2 regions of the Brotocaccenecus cirricatena genome follow, and region 2 is predicted to be linked to the other one. Evidence: a T-box and tRNA genes for the amino acid it is inferred to sense, from the RefSeq annotation. Region 2 holds a T-box; the other holds one or more tRNA genes.
What was found. A T-box is a leader RNA that pairs with one kind of tRNA and senses whether it is charged. The one in region 2 lies ahead of LKD37_RS09450 (valine--tRNA ligase), so its partner is inferred to be a tRNA-Val.

Region 1: it has a tRNA-Val gene. The T-box ahead of LKD37_RS09450 (valine--tRNA ligase) is inferred to sense a tRNA for this amino acid. The anticodon was not compared.

Annotation. Positions count from the first base shown of each region.
Region 1 covers NZ_JAJEPW010000051.1:494-11,232, reverse strand. Annotated here, with positions in the region: gene LKD37_RS13480 (glycine--tRNA ligase) at 1-1,162, opposite strand, end outside; gene LKD37_RS13475 (GNAT family N-acetyltransferase) at 1,410-1,871, opposite strand; gene LKD37_RS13470 (hypothetical protein) at 1,884-2,045, opposite strand; gene LKD37_RS13465 (hypothetical protein) at 2,133-2,297, opposite strand; gene LKD37_RS13460 (helix-turn-helix domain-containing protein) at 2,401-2,643, shown strand; gene rpsT (30S ribosomal protein S20) at 2,846-3,109, opposite strand; gene gpr (GPR endopeptidase) at 3,310-4,137, shown strand; gene LKD37_RS13445 (heavy metal translocating P-type ATPase) at 4,118-6,223, opposite strand; gene LKD37_RS13440 (DUF6110 family protein) at 6,227-6,484, opposite strand; gene prfB (peptide chain release factor 2) at 6,797-7,921, opposite strand; gene ymfI (elongation factor P 5-aminopentanone reductase) at 8,024-8,758, opposite strand; tRNA gene LKD37_RS13425 (tRNA-Val) at 8,868-8,943, shown strand; gene LKD37_RS13420 (leucine-rich repeat domain-containing protein) at 9,150-10,235, shown strand; gene LKD37_RS13415 (hypothetical protein) at 10,366-10,739, shown strand, end outside.
Region 2 covers NZ_JAJEPW010000025.1:14,011-24,749, forward strand. Annotated here, with positions in the region: gene obgE (GTPase ObgE) at 31-1,311, shown strand; gene LKD37_RS09435 (ribonuclease domain-containing protein) at 1,532-1,999, shown strand; gene LKD37_RS09440 (barstar family protein) at 2,002-2,256, shown strand; gene LKD37_RS09445 (VTT domain-containing protein) at 2,235-2,891, opposite strand; T-box leader at 3,047-3,277, shown strand; gene LKD37_RS09450 (valine--tRNA ligase) at 3,340-5,970, shown strand; gene LKD37_RS09455 (STAS domain-containing protein) at 6,392-6,697, shown strand; gene spoIIAB (anti-sigma F factor) at 6,714-7,157, shown strand; gene LKD37_RS09465 (sigma-70 family RNA polymerase sigma factor) at 7,154-7,864, shown strand; gene LKD37_RS09470 (TIGR03915 family putative DNA repair protein) at 7,752-8,612, opposite strand; gene LKD37_RS09475 (putative DNA modification/repair radical SAM protein) at 8,617-9,882, opposite strand; gene LKD37_RS09480 (ATP-dependent helicase) at 10,173-10,739, shown strand, end outside.

The DNA of each region.
Region 1 (10,739 bases), on a different contig from region 2:
TCTTGCTCAGGGGCAGGATGGCCGCCTTATAGGGGGCCAGAGCCGGATGCAGGTGCAGCACCACGCGAACGTCGTCCTTGCCGTTCTTGTCCTGGCCCACCACCTCCTCGTCATAGGCGTCGCACAGCACCGCCAGGACGCTGCGCTCCACGCCCAGGGACGGCTCCACCACATAGGGGATGTACCGCTGGTTGGTCTCGGGGTCGAAATAGGTCAGGTCCTTGCCGGAGGTGTTCTGGTGCTGGGTCAGGTCATAGTCGGTGCGGTCCGCCACGCCCCACAGCTCGCCCCAGCCGAAGGGGAACAGGAACTCAAAGTCCGTGGTGGCCTTGGAATAGAAGCACAGCTCCTCGGGATCGTGGTCCCGCAGGCGCAGGTTCTCGTCCTTCAGGCCGATGGAAAGCAGCCAGTTGTGGCAGAAGCTGCGCCAATACTGGAACCACTCCAGGTCGGTGCCGGGCTTGCAGAAGAACTCCAGCTCCATCTGTTCAAACTCCCGGACACGGAAAATGAAGTTGCCCGGGGTGATCTCGTTGCGGAAGGACTTGCCGATCTGGCACACGCCGAAGGGCAGCTTGCGGCGGGTGGTGCGCTGGGTGTTGACGAAGTTGGTGAAGATGCCCTGGGCGGTCTCGGGACGGAGATACACGGTGTTCTTGGCGTCCTCGGTGACTCCCTGGAAGGTCTTGAACATCAGGTTGAACTGGCGGATATCGGTGAAATTATGCTTGCCGCAGGAGGGGCAGGGGATGTTGTGCTCCTCGATGAAGTCCTTCATCTCCTGCTGGGTGAAGGCGTCGATGGGCTTGGGCAGCTCCACGCTCTCCTGCTGGCACCAGTCCTCGATGAGCTTGTCGGCCCGGAAGCGCTCCTTGCACTCCCGGCAGTCCATCAGGGGATCGGAGAAGCCGGACAGGTGGCCGCTGGCCACCCAGGTCTGGGGATTCATGAGGATGGCGGCGTCCTGGCCCACGTTATAGGGGTTCTCCTGGACGAACTTCTTCCACCAGGCCTTCTTCACGTTGTTTTTCAGTTCCACGCCCAAAGGACCGTAGTCCCAGGTGTTGGCCAGGCCGCCGTAGATCTCGGAGCCTGCGAAGATGAAGCCCCGGTTTTTGCACAGGGCCACGATCTTGTCCATGGTCTTTTCCGTGTTTTTCATGTGTCAAATCTCCTTTATGTGATGTTTTTGGATGCAAAATAAAAGCCGCCCTGAGCCATAACAGCTCAGGGCGAACGAAATAACGTCCGTGGTTCCACCTGAATTTGGATACATCCACACTCTTGTGCCTGTAACGGGGCCTCCGGCGGGCATTTCCTCCCGCGGCTCCGGGCTGCCGCACCCATCATCGCCTGCAACAGGTTGAGAATAACACGTTTCCCCCCGGGAGTCAAGGAAAATTTGCGGCTTATTCCAGGGACATGACGTACACCTGGCAGGGGTTTCCTTCGTCCCACAGGGTGGGGAACACCTCAAACTCCCGGAAGCCCAGGGCCAGATAAAACCGGTTGGTCCGGTCGTACTCCTCATATTTCCCCATCTGCACGGTTTTCACCTGCATAAAGGCGTACCCGGCCCCGGCGGCGGCGTCCCTGGCCTGCCGGAACAGCTGGCGGCCTATGCCTCGGCGGTGATACTCCTTCCGAACGCCCATGACATACAGCTCCACAGTGGCGTTTCCCGTTTCCTTCAGATACAGAAAACCCACCGGCCTGTTCCGGTCATAGGCGCAGAAGAATATCCTGCCTGCGCTTTCCCGGATATACTCCTCCCGGGCCTCCGGAATGCCGAACCACTCCGGCAGCGCCTCCAGAATCAGGCGCGTTACGGCCTGTTTTTCCGCCGCATCGGTAAGCTGTCTGATCTCCATAAATCCCCTCCGTCACATGGGAGACGTGACCCACAGGTATCCCAGCACGGCTGTGCCGACGGCCATAACGGCCAGCGCTCCGCCGCCCAGGGCCTTGCGCCCGGACCGGAAGGCAATGACCGCAAGGCCGGTCAGGGCCAGACAGGCAAGCAGTAAAATAAAGGTGAATCCCATGGCGACCTCCTTAAAAACACATTGGAATGCCCTGTATTCTATCACAGAACCGGATCATCCACAAGCCTCCGCATGAAAATTTGCGGATTATTCCGCCGGGTCCGCAGTTTCTATGTATAGCTCCTCCGCATCCTCCAGCGCGCGGCGAAGAACGCTTGCATAGGGGATAGCCAGGGGAATCTGCTCCAAGGGGTCGATCACATCGTCCAAAGCTCCGCACAACAGGGCATACATTTTCTGATAGTCCGCCATTTCGCGCCTCCAAATCGTCTACGCATAGCCTATAGTAGCACGCGTAGCCTATTTTGGCAAGCCCTTTCGGATATGCTATAGGAAAAAGTCCGGGAGGTGCAGCATGAAAACCAACGAGGCGGTCCGGGACCGCATTCTTCGTCTTTGCCAGGAGCATGACATGACCATCAACCGGCTGGCCACGGTCAGCGCACTGCCGCCGTCCAGCATCAAGAACATCCTGTATGGGAAAAGCCGGAATCCGAAGCTGCTGACCATCAAGCTCATCTGCGACGGCCTGGGGATCACCCTGGGGCAGTTTTTCACCGCCCCGGAGTTTGACAACCTGGAGCAGGAACTGGAATAAAATAAGAAGGATGTCCTCAGCGGGCCGCGTCAACCCCGGCGGGTTCGGGCGGGGCACACGGGCCCTGTAGGCCCTCTCAGTCACCTTCGGTGACAGCTCTCCCAAAGGGAGAGCCAAGTCCGTAGGGCCCGCTGCCCTCAGCGGGCCACGCCCCCGGAAATAAAAAAGGACGTCCGGCGGGACGTCCTTTGGTTTGGTTTCATCAACCGATCTGATTCAGCTTCAGAGTCAGAGCGCTCTTCTTGTGGGCTGCATTGTTCTTGTGCATCAGACCCTTGGCAGCGGCCTTGTCGATGGACTTCACCGCGACCTTGTAAGCGCCCTCGGCCTCGGTGCGATTGCCTTCCACGGCAGCAGCCTCGAACTTCTTGATAGCAGTCTTCAGCGCAGACTTGTTGGCCTTGTTGCGAGCGTTACGAACCTCGGCGATCAGCACGCGCTTCTTAGCAGACTTGATATTCGGCAAACCAAACACCTCCCCGGCGATAAATTTTCGTGCACGGGCACCTAAATACCCAGGCAGGATAGTATTTTACCAGCTTTGTCCGAAAATTGCAAGCACTTTTTGAAATTTCTCTGCACTTTTTCGCATATTTTCTTTTCTCCGGGGGAAACTGGGCCATAGCCACAAGATTTAGTAGCATCAGGGGGGCGATGACCATAGATATGAGCACGACGCGGACGGACCTGGCCCTGGAGTCGGTTCAGGCCGCCTGTTCCGGGGCGGAAACGGGGACCATTTCCGGGGTACGCAGCCGGGAGCGGACCCGGGAGGGCTATGCCGTCACGGACATCCGGGTGGAGGATGAGGACGGGGCCCAGGCCCTGGGCAAGCCCGTGGGACGGTACGTCACCGTGGACCTGGGGCCGTATTTCCGCCGGGAGGCGGACTATTTCGACCGGGGAGTCCGGTGCCTGGCAGGGGAGCTGGCGGCGCTGCTGCCGGAGGGGCCGGTGCTGGCGGCGGGCCTGGGAAACCGGGCCATGACCTGCGACGCCGTTGGCCCGGCGTCCATAGACAACCTGCTGGTGACCCGGCACATGATCCGGGCCATGCCCCGGCAGTTTGCGGATTTCCGGCCGGTGGCGGCGGTGTGTCCCGGGGTGCTGGCCCGGACGGGGCTGGAGGCCCTGGAGCTGGTGCGGGGAGCCGTGGAGCGGGTGCGCCCGGCGGCGGTGATCGCCGTGGACGCCCTGGCCGCCCGGGACAGCGCCCGCCTGTGCGCCACGGTGCAGCTGTCGGATACCGGGCTGGTGCCCGGCTCCGGCGTGGGCAACCGCCGCAGCGCCCTGGACCGGGGCACCCTGGGGGTGCCGGTGATCGCCGTGGGCATCCCCACGGTGGTGGACGCCGACCCCCGGGCGGGGCTGTTCCTGACCCCCCGGGACATCGACCAGCGGATCCGGGAGCTGGGCCGCCTGCTGGGCTACGGCATCACCCTGGCCCTGCAGCCGTCCCTGACGGCGGCGGACGTCACCGCTCTGCTGGGGTAGGGGAGGGCAGCTCCGGGCTCAGGTCCGTCATGCTTTTCAGGCTGATGCCCAGGGTGGACATGTTGTGCAGCAGGGCGGAGGTGGTGGGCGGCAGAAGGCCCGCCACGCCCAGCAGGATCAGCGACAGGTTGAAGCCCACGATGAACCGGTAGTTCCGGTGGATCCGGGCCATCAGGGCCTGACTCAGCCGGCGCAGGGTCACCAGCTCAAACAGATCCTCCGAGGCGATGGTGATGTCGGCGATCTCCCGGGCAATGGCCGCGCCGGTGGAGATGGCCACGCCTGCGTCGGCCTCGGACAGGGCAGGGGAGTCGTTGACCCCGTCGCCCACCATGATGACGGTGCGTCCGGCGGCCTTCTCGCTGCGGATGAAGGCGGCCTTGTCCTCCGGCAGTACCTCGGCATACACGGCGTCCACCCCCACCTCCCGGGCCACGGCCTGGGCGGTCTGGCGGTTGTCGCCGGTCATCATCACCACCTTGCCGATGCCGCAGGCGTGAAGGGCGGCCACGGCGTCCCGGGCCTCCCGGCGCAGGGGATCGTGGATGCAGATCACGGCGGCCAGCTCCCCGGCGATGCACAGGTACAGGTGGGAATAGGCAGGGGAGAGGGTCCGGAACTTCTCGTCCTCCCCCTCCGGCACCCGGCAGCCCTCGTCCTCGAACACGAAGTGGGCGCTGCCGATGAGGACCTTTTCCCCCTCCACCATGCTGGAGATGCCGTGGGCCACCACATACTGCACCTGGGAGTGGTACTCCTCGTGGGACAGGCCCCGGGCCCGGGCCTCCTCCACCACGGCGTTGGCCATGGAGTGGGGATAGTGCTCCTCCAGGCAGGCGGCCAGCCGCAGCATCTCCTGGGGGTCACGGCCGCCGAAGGGCACGATCTCCGCCACCCTGGGGGTGGCGTAGGTCAGGGTGCCGGTCTTGTCGAAAACGATGGTGTCCGCCTGGGCCACGGCCTCCATGAACCGCCCGCCCTTGACGGAGATATGGTGTCCGCTGCACTCCCGCATGGCGGAGAGCACCGCAATGGGAATGGCCAGCTTCAGGGCGCAGGAGAAGTCCACCATCAGCACCGACAGGGTCTTGGTGACATTCCGGGTCAGCAGATACGTCAGCGCCGTGCCGCCCAGGGTATAGGGTACCAGGCGGTCCGCCAGCCGGGAGGCCCGGTCCTCGGCGGTGGATTTCAGCTTTTCGGATTCCTCGATCATGCGGACGATGCGGTCATACCGCCCGCCGCCGGAGGCCTTTTCCACGCAGACCACGCACTGGCCCTCCTCCACCACGGTCCCGGCGTATACATAGCTGCCGGGCCGCTTGGCCACGGGCATGGACTCGCCGGTCATGGAGGACTGGTTCACCATGGCCTCGCCGCCAGCCACCCGGCCGTCCAGGGGGATCACGCTGCCGGTGCGGATGACGATGCGGTCCCCGGCCCGGACGGCGTCGATGGGGGTCAGTACCTCGGTGCCGCCGGCCTGGAGCCAGACTTGGTCTACATGCAGGGACATGGCCCCGGCCAGATCGGCCACGGACTTCTTGTGGGTCCATTCCTCCAGGATCTCCCCCAGCCGCAGCATGAACATCACGGACCCGGCGGTGGCGAAATCGCCCCGGGCCATGGACACGGTGACGGCGGTGGCGTCCAGCACGGCCACGGACAGGCGGCCATGCCACAGGGCCGAAAGCCCCTCCCGGATGTACTTCACCGACCGGATGACGGCCAGCGCCGTGGTCACCGGCGCCGGAAGAAACAGCCGGGAGACCATGCGGCGGGCCACGGTCATGGTGAGCTTGTCCTCAAACTCCCGGTTCAGGGCCCGGGAGGTGTGCTCCGGCACCAGGTCCATGGCCTCCGCCCGGGGGAAGGAAAAGGCGGCCAGGGCGGCGATGACGTCCCCCCGGCCGCAGGCGAAGCAGACCACCGCGTCCCGGGTCCGGTCATAGACCTTCACCTCCGTGACGCCGTCCACCGCCCGCAGATAGTATTCCAGAACGTCCGCCTGGCGCAGGGTCATGGCGGGGCAGTGCAGGCGGACCCGCAGCCGTCCGGCGGACTCATGGAGAATGCTGCATTTCATGGCTTATTCCGCCTCGGAAGCATCCTCGATCACGGCGTCGGCCTCCTGTTGGGCCCGCTGCTGGTTGATGGCCTTGGCGTCGGCGTAGATATCCTCCGCGTTCTCCCGGACGGTGGTGACGGTCTCCATAACGCTGTCCTTGGCCCGCAGCACGGCGGCGGTGGTGTGGGTATAGACCTTCTTGGCGTCCTTGCTGGACAGGACCTTGATGCCGGCGGTGCCGAACAGCACACCGGCGGCGAACAGACCGAATTTCTTCATGATGTTACCTCCTATGGTTTGATGGCTTAAATTAGAGCAGTTTAACTCCTGGGGATACTATACCATTGCCCGGGGGAAAATGCAAGACGTTTTCAAAATAAACTGCACAAAATTGCGGAGTTCCTGCCGCAAAAAGCTGCAAATCTGCCGGAATCGGCAGTTTTCGGCGGAGCACATGGGCCCCGCCGCAGGGAACGGGGCGGCTTCCGGGATGCGTCCGTAGGGGCCGGGTTCTACCCGGCCCGAGAGCACCGGAACAAAAAGCCAGAGGCGGACCGGCGGTCCGCCTCTGGGGGGCATAGTCGAATGCAATTACTTTTTGATCTCGCCGTTGGCGGCGGCGGTCAGGTAGGCGTTGATAAACCCGTCAATATCGCCGTCCATGACGGCCTGGATGTTGCCCATTTCGTAGCCGGTGCGGGTGTCCTTGGCCAGGGTATAGGGCATGAACACATAGGAACGGATCTGGCTGCCCCACTCGATCTTCATCTGCACACCCTTCAGGTCGCTGACCTTCTCGGCGTGCTGCTGCATCTTCAGCTCCGCCAGCTTGGCCCGCAGCATCTTCATGGCGTTGTCACGGTTCTGGAACTGGCTGCGCTCCGTCTGGCAGAACACCACGATGCCGGTGGGCAGGTGGGTCAGGCGGACGGCGGAGGAGGTCTTGTTGATGTGCTGGCCGCCGGCGCCGCTGGAGCGGCAGGCCTGCATTTCGATGTCCTCGGGGCGGATCTCGATCTCGCTGTCGTCGTCCAGCTCGGGCATGACCTCCACGGCGGCGAAGCTGGTCTGCCGCCGGGCGTTGGCGTCGAAGGGGGACACCCGGACCAGCCGGTGGACGCCGTTTTCGCTCTTGAGGTAGCCATAGGCGTTGTCGCCCTCGATGAGGATGGTGGCGGACTTGATGCCCGCCTCGTCACCGGCCTCGTAGTCCATCAGCTGATAGGTGTAGCCGTGGCGCTCGGCCCAGCGGGTGTACATGCGGTAGAGCATCTCGGTCCAGTCCTGGGCCTCGGTGCCGCCTGCACCGGCGTGGAAGGTGAGAATGGCGTTGTTGGCGTCGTATTCGCCGGACAGCAGAGCCGCCAGACGGCGCTCGCTGATCTCCTTTTCCAGGTTGTCGTACCCGGCGGTGACCTCCGGCAGCAGGGAGGCGTCGTCCTCCTCCTGGGCCATTTCGCACAGGGTCACGGTGTCCTCCCACTCGGACACCAGCCGGTCATATTTCCTGATGCGGTGCTCCAGGCGCTTGATCTGCTGGGACACCTTCTGGCTGTGCTCGATGTTGTTCCAGAAGCCGTCCTGCTCCGTCTCGGCCTGCAGGTCCTTCAGCTCCTGGCGGTCCTTGGGGATGCCCAGGGCCTTCTCCAGCTCGCCCAGAGTGGGCTCCAGGGCCTGGAGCTTCTGTTTATACTCGTCGTATTCAATGACTGCCATAGTCGGTCGTCTCCTTATCGAAAAAAATTCCTTAGCTTATCTATTATAGCCGGATATGGCTGTTCTGTAAAGGAAAATATACCCGTTTCCGGGAACTTTTCTTCACAGGATGAAGCCGCCGTCGCAGGTGAGCACCTGGCCGGTGATGAAGGAGGCCCCGTCCCCGGCCAGGAAGGCCACGGCGTGGGCAATGTCCTCCGGCGTGCCCAGGCGGCCCAGGGGCGTTTCCTGAGCCAGCTGCGGCAGTACCTCCGGCGGCAGGGCATCCAGCATATCCGTGCGGATGACTCCGGGGGCCACGCAGTTGACCCGGATGTGGGTGGGGGCCAGCTCCATGGCCAGGGACCGGGTCAGGCCGATGAGCGCCGCCTTGGTGCAGGAGTATGTCACCTCACAGCTGGCGCCCCGCTGGCCCCAGATGGAGGAGATGTTCACGATGCAGCCTGCGTGCTGGTGGAGCATGTGGGGCAGCACCGCCTGGATGGTGTGAAAAGCGCCGTCCACGTTGACGGAGAAGTAGCGGCGCCACAGCTCCTCAGAGATGTCCTGGAACAGGGCCTGGCCCGCCACACCGGCGTTGTTCACCAGCAGCGACACCGGGCCGAAGGTGTCCTCCACTCGGCGCACCATGGCCTCCACCTGGTCCCGCTGGGACACGTCCGCCCGGACCATCATGGCCCGGCAGCCCTCCGCCGTCAGCTGCTCCAGCAGCGACCGGGCGCAGTCCTCCCGGACCCGATAGTTGATGCACACGGCCCAGCCCTGCCGGGCCAGCTCCGCCGCCACGGCCCGCCCGATGCCCCGGGATGAGCCCGTTACCAGCGCGATTTTTTCCATGATGTTTGTCCTCCTGGGTGGTTTTGAGGAGAGTATAGCAAAAAAAATGAAACTTGGCAAGAAAACTGTTGACAAATTGGGGCAGACCGTGTAAAATACATACTGTTCCGCGCGGTTAGCTCAGCTGGTAGAGCACATGCTTGACGTGCATGGGGTCACAGGTTCGAGTCCTGTACCGCGCACCATAGCTGAAAAGCCCTGAAACCACTAAGGTTTCGGGGCTTTTGTCATTCTGTTGGCTGGCTGTACCCCATCCGAACACCCGGGCGTGTCTTTTGACCCGGCAAAAAATATGATATATCGCTCACTGCAAACGGCCTGTTTTGACAGGCGCAGGATGACCTGGTATAATGAACCCGATAGATTGGGAGTTGAAAGGGAGAATGCATTTATGAAAACCTATACTTATGCAGGCGATTATTCCAACATTGAAACTCGGGACCCTCTTTTAGAAGAGGGTATTCTTAGCGGTCAATACGGCACATTGCATTTTAAACAATGTGTAGATGGATATGCTATATATAACTCTTCTTTTCCGGGAAGCGGTTTTGTCCCTATCGTAACTGCTGCCAATATAGGATATCCGAATTATATTAACGGGATCCCTGTGACCGAAGTTCATAACTCAGTTAACGTCTTTAATAATTTTGGGAATCCGATCGCCATTGAAGGTCGTAACTTGAAACGAGTGTATCTGTACATTGGACGCAAACCGAGAGGAGACAACCTGCGTAATGATGCTGCAAAGATGATAATGGCCATGTTGGACTCAATGGACGGGAACCGAGAAAAATCCGATCCGCTCAAAATATCGATTGAATTTTACAACGAAGGAAACACTGTCGACTTTTGCGAAATAAGATATGACAAAAGGTGTATCTTGAGTCATGTTGCATCTAAAAGACTGGAAGTAGTTGCACCTTCTGTCATTCTGGCAGACAAAGCATATGGATTTCTTGAGTACGCTGCGTTTTCAGGGCGCGTTCATCCATATACATATAGTGACTGGGATGGTGAAAGAGAAAATACGGACTATTTTGAAAACATAGAAAGTTTAAGATTTGTCGACGGATCACTGAGCGGAAATGTGTGTTGGAGCTTTAGCGGGTGCAAATCGTTGGAACGAGTTCATCTGGCAAACGGGATACAAAAAGTTCCACCTCGCGCATTTGCTGATTGTTCTTCCCTTACGGATTTGTACATACCTGATACAGTTTCCCAAATAGGAGAATATGCCTTTGCCGGTTGTACAAAATTAGCAAGAATTCATTTGCCCTCCAATATCACAAAAATTCCCAAGGGCCTCTTTATGAACTGCTCTTCCCTTGAAAAATGCTATCTTTCTGATAGCATCGAAGAGATTGGGGGTGAAGCATTTATTGGATGTACTGTGCTGCGAAAACCTTGGATTCCAAAGGGAATTAAAAAAATTGATGCGACTGCATTCGACGATTCATCATGGGCTAAAATTTTTTGATCATTTCCCAATGTTTGTACGCATCAGTATCTAACAGGAAAATTTCATTTGTCTAACCAATCAGCAGCAGTTCCGTTTCCCGCCTGTCACCGAACGACCCCCATCTCAACAATTATACAGGAGAATGCCCATGATCGTGACAATCGATTCCTTTGAGAAATACCGGGCGTTCATCCAGGACATTTCGCGTGACCCATTCTTTTGTGACCCACATTTCACATATGACCCCGATAATCTTTACGGTTCACTGCACCGGAAGGACGAATCCGCATTTGCCGTTGTGACAGACGGGACCGTGCAGGGCCTGTTCGTCTGGCTGATTCTTCCCGACCGGCGGTACATGGAGATGCTGATCGGGCTGACAAGGTCTGAGGCGGCCTTTTCCGAGATGCTGTCCCATCTGGCGGAAAGCTATCCGGGCTATCAGGCCGATTTTGTGCTCAACCCGAAAAACACGGCCCTATTTCGCGTTCTGACCGGGAAAGGCGCTTATTTTGACAGGGA
Region 2 (10,739 bases):
AAAACGTATTCTTTCAGATGAGGTAACGATATGGCAAATGGATTCATTGATAAGGCCCGCATCACCGTCCGGGCCGGAAACGGCGGCAACGGAGCCGTCGCCTTTCACCGGGAAAAATACATCGCCGCAGGCGGCCCCGACGGCGGCGACGGCGGCGACGGCGGCAGCATCATCGTCCGGGTGGACGACAATATGTCCACGCTGATGGACTTCCGCTATAAGCGCAAATATGTGGCGGCCAACGGTGTAGACGGCCAGGGCGGCCGCAAAAGCGGCAAGGACGGCCAGAGTCTGACCATCCGCGTGCCCCGGGGCACCCTGATCCGGGACGCCGAAACCGGCGAGATCATCAAGGATATGTCCGACGACCAGCCCTTTGTGCTGTGCAAGGGCGGCCGGGGCGGCTGGGGCAACCAGCATTTCGCCACCCCCACCCGTCAGGTGCCCCGCTTTGCCAAGGCGGGCCTGCCCGGCGAGAGCCACGACGTGGTGCTGGAGCTGAAGCTGCTGGCGGACGTGGGACTGGTGGGCTTCCCCAACGTGGGAAAGAGCACCCTGCTGAGCGTGGTGTCCAAGGCCCACCCCAAAATCGCCAACTACCACTTCACCACCCTGTACCCCAACCTGGGCGTGGTGTATGTGGACGAGGGCGTGTCCTTCGTCATGGCCGATATCCCCGGCATCATCGAGGGAGCCAGCGAGGGCGCGGGCCTGGGCCACGACTTCCTGCGGCACATCGACCGCTGCCGCCTGCTGGTCCACCTGGTGGACGTGTCCGGCAGCGAGGGCCGGGACCCCATCGCCGACTTTGACGCCATCAACCAGGAGCTGCGGCAGTACAGTCCGGAGCTGGCGGACCGGCCCCAGATCGTGGTGGCCAACAAGACGGACCTGCTGGCGGACCCCGCCCAGCTGGACGCCTTCCGTGTCCATGTGGAGGAGGCGGGCTACACGTTCATGGCCATGTCCGCCGCCACCCACCAGGGTACCCGGGAGCTGGTGCAGGCCATTGCCGCCCGGCTGGCGGAGCTGCCGCCGGTGGCGGTGTACGAGCCGGAGTATGTCCCCCGCCCGCCCCAGATCGACACCTCCGAGCCTCTCAACATCCAGCAGGAGGACAACACCTGGCTGGTGGAGGGCCCGTGGCTGCAGCGGCTGATGGCCAACATCAACTTCTCCGACTACGAAAGCCGTATGTACTTCGACAAGATGCTGCGCCAGTCCGGCCTGTTTGACCAGCTGGAGCGCATGGGCATCCAGGACGGCGACATTGTGTCCATGTACAACCTGGAATTTGAGTATCAGCGCTGAAAAAAGCCGCCGGTTCCTGAACCGGCGGCTTTTTTGGGGCCTCTGATGTTATTTTTGCGATGAAGCGGGATCATTATGCGCCATATGAACGAAACGACTTCATCTCGCTACCTTGTGCGAAATGCGGCAAAAGCCGGAAAATCACCGGAGGGGAATTGTTTCGGTTGCACAACGGAGCGGGATATGTTATACTGACAAAACACGGAAAGGGGGGAATTCCATGAAAAAATTGACGGCGCTTCTGCTGGCGCTGGTGATGGCGCTGTCCCTGACGGCGTGCAGCTTTGTGATGCTGCCGGAGGAGCAGGACCCGCCGGCCGACCCGAAGCAGGAGCAGCAGCTGGCCCGGGAGGATACATACACCACAAAAGAGGATGTGGCGCTGTATATCCACCTGTATGGCCGCCTGCCGGACAATTTCATCACAAAAAAAGAGGCCCAGCAGCTGGGCTGGACCGGAGGCTCCCTGGAGCCCTACGCCCCGGGCTGCTGCATCGGCGGCAGCCGGTTCGGCAATTATGAGGGCCTGCTGCCGGAGGCCGACGGCCGCACCTGGACCGAGTGCGACATCAACACCCTGGGGGCCGATTCCCGGGGAGCGGAGCGCATCGTGTTTTCCAACGACGGCCTGATCTACTACACCGGCGATCACTACAAGACCTTTGAACTGCTGTATGGAGGAGAATGACTATGCAGATCCACCTGAACGGAAATGACATCACCAACCGGGAACAGCTGCACGACGCCCTGTCAGAGGCGCTGGAGCTGCCGGAATGGTACGGCCGCAGCCTGGACGCCCTGTATGACTGCCTGACGGACCTGTCCGTGCCCACCACCATCCATGTGGAGAATTGGCCGGAGGAGGACTATATGCAGCGGGCGCTGGCGGTGCTGCGGGACGCGGCGGAGGAGAACGAGCTGCTTCAGGTGCGCTTGGAGGACTGACCCAGCTTGTGCCGGGTGTACCACAGGGCGCCCAGAATCAGCAGACCGTCCGCGATCAGCAGGGCCCAGAACACCGGATTGCGGAAATCCAGGTTGTTGCCCAGAATGCAGAAGCACACCATGCCCGGCATGATGGCCAGCCACGACGAGGCCAGATACGACCAGTAATTCAGCCGCATCATGCCGAACAGCACCCCCAGCACCTCCATGTTCAGCCCCAGCATATGGATGGCGAAGCAGGAGACGAAGCCGTATTCCTGGGTGGCGGCGAAATATTTCTGGAGCTTGGGGTGCTTGTTCAGCAGGCCCTCCAGGCTCTCGGTGCGGGTGGAGCGGCCGATCCAATAGGAGATGGACAGGCACAGGGCCGTGCCCACGGCGTTGATGGCCAGGGCCGCCGGAAGCGGGAAGATCAGCGACACAACCACCACCAGCGCGTTGTATACCACCACGCCGGAGATGCCCTTCACCGCGAACAGGGCCAGGATCACCGCCACCGCCAGACCGGGCCGGTGGTCCACCAGCTGGGGAATGGTGTTCAGGTCCAGCACGCCTGTCAGCAGCAGGATGCCGAAGCCTGCCGTGCACAGCAACATCAGCAGGATGGGCAGATAGTCCCGCAGGGTCTTTTTCATGGATGGCACAGCCTCCTTGGATAAAATATAGAAGAATTTATACCATAATTTTGTGAACAAATCAAGTATGCGGCGGGATTTTGAACAAATTCTGAATCCCGGGCAAAGGAATAGTTGACAATTTTCCGGGAATGGTGTAAAATGCCCACATATTGAAAACGGCTGTGATGGGAAGCAGTAGGCGGTCTGCGGATGCCGAGAGAGGGAGCGGTTGGTGGAAGCTCCCGTGATGCGCCGCCCAAGTCGTCCCGGAGCCTTGGGCTGAACTGACAGTAGGCTGCAACGGCATGTCCTCCGTTATCGGGACAGGGCGTTTTCCGCGCCCATGAGTGCGGGATTTCCCGAATACAGGTGGTACCACGGACTTTTTACGGTTCGCCCTGTTTTGCTATGGCAAAACGGAGCGGGCCTTTTTGTTTTGCCAAATACTCAGACAAGGAGAATAGCTATGCGAAAAGAATTACCCAAGGTGTACGATCCCCGGCAGGTGGAGCCCCGGATCTACCAGATGTGGATGGACGGCGGCTGCTTCAAGGCGGAGCCGAATCCCGACAAGAAGCCCTTTTCCATCGTGATGCCGCCCCCCAACGTCACCGGCCAGCTGCACATGGGCCACGCCATGGACGCCACCCTGCAGGACATCCTCATCCGCTTCAAGCGGATGCAGGGGTATGAGGCCCTGTGGCTGCCCGGCACGGACCACGCCGGTATCGCCACCCAGATCAAGGTGGAGGAGAACCTGCGCCAGGAGGGCCTGACCCGCTATGACCTGGGCCGGGAGAAGTTCCTGGAGCGCGTGTGGGCCTGGAAGGAAAAGTACGGCAACCGCATTGTGGAGCAGCAGAAGAAGATGGGCTCCTCCTGCGACTGGGACCGGTCCCGCTTCACCATGGACGAGGGATGCTCCAAGGCCGTCCGGGAGACCTTCTGCGAGCTGTATGACAAGGGCCTGATCTATAAGGGCAGCCGCATCATCAACTGGTGCCCCCACTGCCTGACGGCTCTGTCCGACGCCGAGGTGGAGTATACCGACAAGCCCGGCCACCTGTGGTATATCCGTTACCCCCTGGCCGACGGCAGCGGCGACATCGTGGTGGCCACCACCCGCCCGGAGACCATGATGGGCGACACCGGCGTGGCCGTGAACCCCGAGGACGAGAAGTTCAAGCACCTCATCGGCAAGACCTGCATCCTGCCCATTATGAACCGGGAGATCCCCATCGTGGGCGACGAATACTGCGAGATCGGCTTCGGCACCGGCGCGGTGAAGATGACCCCCGCCCACGACCCCAACGACTTCGAGGTGGGCCTGCGGCACAACCTGGAGGTGATCCGGGTCATCGCCGACGACGGCACCATCAACGAAAACGGCGGCAAGTACAACGGCATGGACCGCTACGAGTGCCGCAAGGCCATCGTCAAGGACCTGGAGGAGCAGGGCTACCTCATCAAGACCGAGGATTATTCCCACAACGTGGGCACCTGCTACCGCTGCCACAACGACGTGGAGCCGCTGATCTCCGCCCAGTGGTTTGTGAAGATGGCGCCCCTGGCCAAGGAGGCCATCCGGGTGGTGAAGGACGGCACCATCAGGTTCGTGCCGGAGCGCTTTACCAAGACCTATACCAACTGGATGGAGAATGTCCATGACTGGTGCATCTCCCGCCAGCTGTGGTGGGGCCACCAGATCCCCGCCTGGACCTGCGACGACTGCGGCCACATCAACGTCAGCCGGGAGGACCCCACCCGCTGCGAAAAGTGCGGCAGCACCCATCTGACCCGGGAGGAGGACGTGCTGGACACCTGGTTCAGCTCCGCTCTGTGGCCCTTCTCCACCCTGGGCTGGCCCGACAAGGACACCAAGGACCTGCAGTATTGGTATCCCACCTCCGTGCTGGTCACCGGGTATGATATCATCTTCTTCTGGGTGGCCCGCATGATCTTCTCCGGCATGGAGCAGATGAAGCAGGAGCCCTTCAAGACCGTTCTGATCCACGGTCTGGTCCGGGACGACAAGGGCCGCAAGATGTCCAAGTCCCTGGGCAACGGCATCGACCCCCTGGAGATGGCGGACAAGTTTGGCGCGGACGCCCTGCGCTTCAACCTGATCACCGGCAACAGCCCCGGCAACGATATGCGCTTCTTCGTGGAGAAGTGCGAGGCGATGCGCAACTTCGCCAATAAGATCTGGAACGCCTCCCGCTATGTGATGATGAACCTGACCATCGACCAAGTGGAGCTGCCGGAGAAGCTGGAGCTGGAGGACAAGTGGGTCCTCAGCAAGCTGAACACCCTGATCCGCGAGGTCACCGACAACATGGAGGCCTATGAGCTGGGCGTGGCCTCCGCCAAGATCTACGACTTCATCTGGGACACCTACTGCGACTGGTATATCGAGCTGACCAAGACCCGCCTGTACGGCGAGGACCAGGAGGCCAAGCTGGCGGCCCAGAACGTGCTGTGCTATGTGCTGCTGCGGGTGCTGGAGCTGCTGCATCCCTTCATGCCCTTCATCACCGAGGAGATCTGGCAGGCGCTGCCCCACCAGGGCGAGTATCTGATCCGGGCGCAGTGGCCCACCTATCGGGAGGAGTTTGCCTTCGCCCGGGAGGAGCAGGCCATGGAGGCCGTGAAGGACGCCATTTCCGCCGTCCGTGCCCGCCGGGCCGAGATGAATGTGCCGCCGTCCCGGAAGGCCAAGATCATCATCGCCAGCCAGACCCCGGAGATCTACGCCGGCGGCCAGAACTTCATCACCCGTCTGGCCTATGCCAGCGAGGTGGAGGTGGGCAGCCAGGCGCCCCAGGACCTGAACGGTATGGTGACGGTGTCCACTCACGATGCCACCATGTACCTGCCTCTGGCGGAGCTGGTGGATATTGAGAAGGAGCTGGAGCGCATCCAGAAGGAGCTGACCAAGGCCCGGGAGAACCTGGAGCGGATCGAGAAGAAGCTGCAGAACGAGAGCTTCGTGTCCAAGGCCCCCGAGGCGGTGGTCAACGCCGAGCGGGAGAAGGCCGATAAGGCCCGGGCCCTGATTGCCAAGCTGGAGGAATCCGCCCAGGCCATGCGCGGCTGATTTTTCCCGCCCCGGCGGCTTCCGACAGAAAACGAAATCCCCAATATGATATAATCACCGCAGATCGAACGATCTGCGGTGATTGTTGCTTTATCCCAAAAGCCTCGCAGAGTTCACGGCCCGCAGGCTGTGAAGAAGATTCCATTCGTTTTTCGCGGCGGCGTGTACTTCGCGAAAAACACTTTGCGCGGAGAGAGTGTGTTCCGCTTGGCCAAGGGCCAGGCGGAACGCACGGGGTGGAGCGAGAATCTCCTTGTTCCAAAAGAACAGCGTTCTTTTGGAACAAGATAATCACCGCAGATCGAATGATCTGCGGTGATTTTTTTCAGGGCCCGAGGGTCTTGGGGCCTGCGGAGAAGATCGGATTCTGAAAGCACAAAAGCCCTGGAGCACAGGGCGGATGATAAGGGAGTGAATCGGCATGGAAATGACGGTCAGACAGGAGGAACGGTGCCTGGAGATCGCCCTGATCGGGGAACTGGACCACCACGCCGCCCGGGAGATCGGGGGCCGGCTGGACCGGGCCATCGAGGCGGCGCTGCCGCTGCGGCTGGTGCTGGACTGGTCCGGGGTGACGTTTATGGACAGCTCCGGTATCGCGGTGGTCATGCGGGTCCGGCAGCGCATGCGGGACCTGGGCGGCGCCGTGACGCTGCGGGGCGTGAGGCCCCAGGCGAGGAAGGTGCTGGACGCCGCAGGCATGGACCGGTTTGTCACCGTGGAATAGGGAGGAGGTACATAAGATGAAGGCCGAAAACTATGTGACCCTGGAATTTCTCAGCCGCAGCGCCAACGAGGGCTTTGCCCGCATGGCGGCGGCGTCCTTTGCCGCCCAGCTGGACCCAACGCTGGACGAGATCGGGGACATCAAAACCGCCGTCAGCGAGGCGGTGACCAACGCCATCGTCCACGCCTATCCGGACGAGCTGGGGAAAATCGTGATGAAGCTACGCATTCTGGAAGGCGGCGTGCTGGAGCTGACGGTGCGGGACTGGGGCCGGGGCATCGACGACATCGGCCAGGCCCGGCAGCCGCTGTTCACCACCGGCGGCCAGGAGCGCAGCGGCATGGGCTTTACCATTATGGAGAGCTTTATGGACCGGCTGACGGTGAAGTCCACACCGGGGAAGGGCACCACCGTGTCCATGCGCAAGCGCATCGCCCCGCGCCTGTCCGGCCGGCGATGAGCGGCGGGCAGCTGTTCGCGCTGCTGGACCGGGCCCAGAACGGCGACAACAAGGCCTGCGAGCAGGTGCTGCTGGAAAACAGCGGACTGATCTGGAGCATTGTGCGGCGGTATTATGGCTGTGGGGTGGAGACGGACGACCTGTATCAGCTGGGATGCATTGGATTCATCAAAGCTGTAAAGGGGTTTGACCTGACATACGGAACGCAGTTTTCCACCTATGCTGTCCCGAAAATCGCCGGGGAGATACGGCGTTTTTTGCGGGACAACGGCGCGATAAAGGTGGGACGGAGCATCCGGGAAAAGGGGCAGGCCCTGGCCGCGGCCCGGGAGCGGCTGCGGCACCGGCTGGGCCGGGACCCCCGTCTGTCGGAGCTGGCGGAGGAGACGGGGCTGACGCCGGAGGAGATCGCCAGCGTGGATCTGGCCACCGGCGCGCCGGAGTCCCTGCAGCAGGAGACGGCGGAGGGGCTGACCCTGGAGTCCACCCTGGGCACCGACAGCCCGGAGGATCGTATGGTGGAGCACATCGCCCTGCGGGAGGCCATCGATCAGCTGCCGGAGCGGGAGAAAATGACCATCCTGCTGCGCTTCTTCAAGGGGCTGACCCAGGAGCAGACGGCCCGGATCCTGGGGGTGTCCCAGGTGCAGATATCCCGGCTGGAGCGCCGGGGGCTGGCAGATCTCCGGCGGCTGCTGGACGGTTGAGGCCCTCGTAGTCCACCGGAAGAAATTCCGTCATGACACCCCGATACCGCTTGGGGAGAAACGAGTTCTGACAGCGGGGGTTGGTCCGCTCCCGGATGGATACGGTGCGGAAAAACTCCTGCCACAGGGCCCGGTATTGAAGCTCCTCCGAGCCGGGCAGCTCCAGCGTCAGGCTTTCCACCGGGACGATGCGGCGCTGGCCCTTGGTGTACAGCAGCAGCTCCCGGTGGGCGCGGTCGTACAGGAAGAAGGACTCCCCGGCCATGCGGCTGCAGAAGTGGTTGGCCAGCAGAGGAAGCACCCGGTTCTTTGGCTCGATCTCGCCGCCCAGGATGCCGTTGTAATCGGAAAAACGCACGAAGCCCCGCAGCTTTTCCAGTTCACCGCCCAGGTGACGCAGGGCGCAGGCGATGGGGTAGTACACATCGTCGGCCTTGCTGCGCATAAAGCCGGGCCCCTGGTCGTACAGCTTGCGGATGAAGGCGTACAGGCGAAGCTCCTTGTCCTCCAGACAGGTCAGCCAGGCCCGGCGCAGGACCTTCAGAGCCGGAGGAGACAGGCGCTGCAAACTGTCGTACACCCGCTGGCTATGGTCCCGGCGGGTAACCACCACCCGCACCGGATACAGGGAGACGCATTCCTCATCGCTGTAAAAGGCGATGGGGAATTCTTTATGGGCATAGCTGTCGAACACGCAGCACAGGAAGCCGGGGAAGCTGCCATCATATTGAAAAATCACATCCTCCATGGCGTCACCCGGCATCGAACAGCGACAGCTGCCGGCATTCCTGGGGCGGCAGCTGGCCCCGCTCCATGGCCTCTAGCTGGCGGGACAGGGTGGCGGCAGAGAAGTGAAGCCCCGGGCGCATACGGCCGCCGCAGGTGACGAAGAACTGCGCCCGCTTCAGCACCACGCCCAGCTTGGGCAGGTCCTCCAGCCGCAGAGGAGTCTGCCGACGGGCGGAGACGATGCGCCGGGCGCTGACCGGTCCGATGCCCGGCACCCGCAGCAGAGTCTCCAGGTCCGCCTTGCGGATCTCCACCGGGAACTGCTCCAGGTGGCACAGGGCCCAATGGCACTTGGGGTCCAGCAGGGGATTGAAGTCCGGGTGGGCCTCGTCCAGCAGCTCTTGGGCCTTAAAGCCGTAAAACCGCAGCAGCCAGTCCGCCTGGTATAGCCGGTGCTCCCGCAGCAGGGGCGGCTTGGTGTCCAGAGAGGGCAGAAGGGCGTTTTCCACCACCGGAACATAGGCGGAGTAGAACACGCGTTTCAATCTGTATTTTTGGTACAGGGATTCTGTCAGGTGCAGAATATGCCGGTCCGTGTCCCGGGTAGCGCCGACGATGAGCTGGGTGCTCTGGCCCGCCGGGGCAAAGACCGGGGCGTGCTTATACTGCACCAGCTCCGCCTTGCTCTGGGCGGTCCGGTCCCGGATGAGGGCCATAGGCCGCAGGATGGCCTGCTTGTTTTTATCCGGGGCCAGGGTCTGCAGCCCCTCCTGGGAGGGAAGCTCGATATTGACGCTGAGCCGGTCCGCCAGCAGGCCCAGCTGCTGCACCAGCTCCGGGGACGTGCCGGGGATGGCTTTGGCGTGGATATATCCGTTGAACCGGTATTCCTGCCGCAGCAGGCGCAGACACTCGATCATCTGTTCGGTGGTGTAGTCGGGGCTGCGCAGGACGCCGGAGGACAGGAACAGGCCCTCGATATAATTGCGCCGGTAGAACCCGATGGTCAGCTCCGCCAGCTCCCGGGGGGTGAAGGCCGCCCGGCGGGTATCGTGGGACCGGCGGTTGACGCAGTATTTGCAGTCGTAGACACAGCGATTGGTCATCAGCACCTTCAGCAGGGTGATGCAGCGCCCGTCGGCAGAGAAGCTGTGGCAGCAGCCTGCCAGGGAGGAGCTGGTGTTGCCGATCATGCCCGGCCGGGAGCCCCGGCGAACGCCGCTGGAGGTGCAGGCCGCGTCATATTTGGCCGCATCGGCCAGGATGGCCAGCTTATCCAGCAGTTCCATGACCGGCGGCCTCAGGCGGTGCGGCGGCGAGGACGGGGCTGATCAATCCAGTCCGCCAGACGGATAACCCCGGCGGAGAAAGCACCGGCACCCAGCAGCATCACAATAAATCCAAAAGTCGTCATAGGGAACGCCTCCAAAACATTTGTTCTATCTGTATTATAAATCGAACAGACGTTCTTGTCAAGAGATAATCGAACAAAAATTCGACAAGTTTTGCGGAGCGGTTGACCGGAGACGAAAATTGTATTAAAATGAGAGACAAGAATACAGACAGGGGAAGGAACACTATGAACGACCTGGAGAAACGATTTATTGAGGCCCGGACAAGGGCCATTGCCACGGATTATGCGCACCTGAATCCCCGGCAGCTGGAGGGGGTTCTGACCACCGAGGGGCCGCTGCTGCTGCTGGCGGGGGCCGGGTCCGGCAAGACCACGGTGCTGATCAACCGGGTGGCGAACCTCCTGCGCTATGGCCGGGGCAGCGACACAGATGAGATACCGCTGCCCATTTCCCGGGACGAGGTGGAATTTCTGGAGCAGTATGCCGCCCGGCCGGACCCGGAGCAGCGGCCGCTGATGCAGTATCTCTGCGCCGTGGAGCCTGCCCGCCCCTGGGAGGTGCTGGCCATCACCTTCACCAACAAGGCCGCCAACGAGCTGAAGGACCGGCTGGAGAAGATGCTGGGGGAGGAGGCCCGGGACGTGTGGGCCGCCACCTTCCACTCGGCCTGTGTCCGCATCCTGCGCCGGGACATCGACAAAATCGGCTTCGACCGCAGCTTTACCATTTACGACACCGACGACAGCAAGCGGGTCATCAAGGACATCCTCAAGGAGATGGGGCTGGAGGAA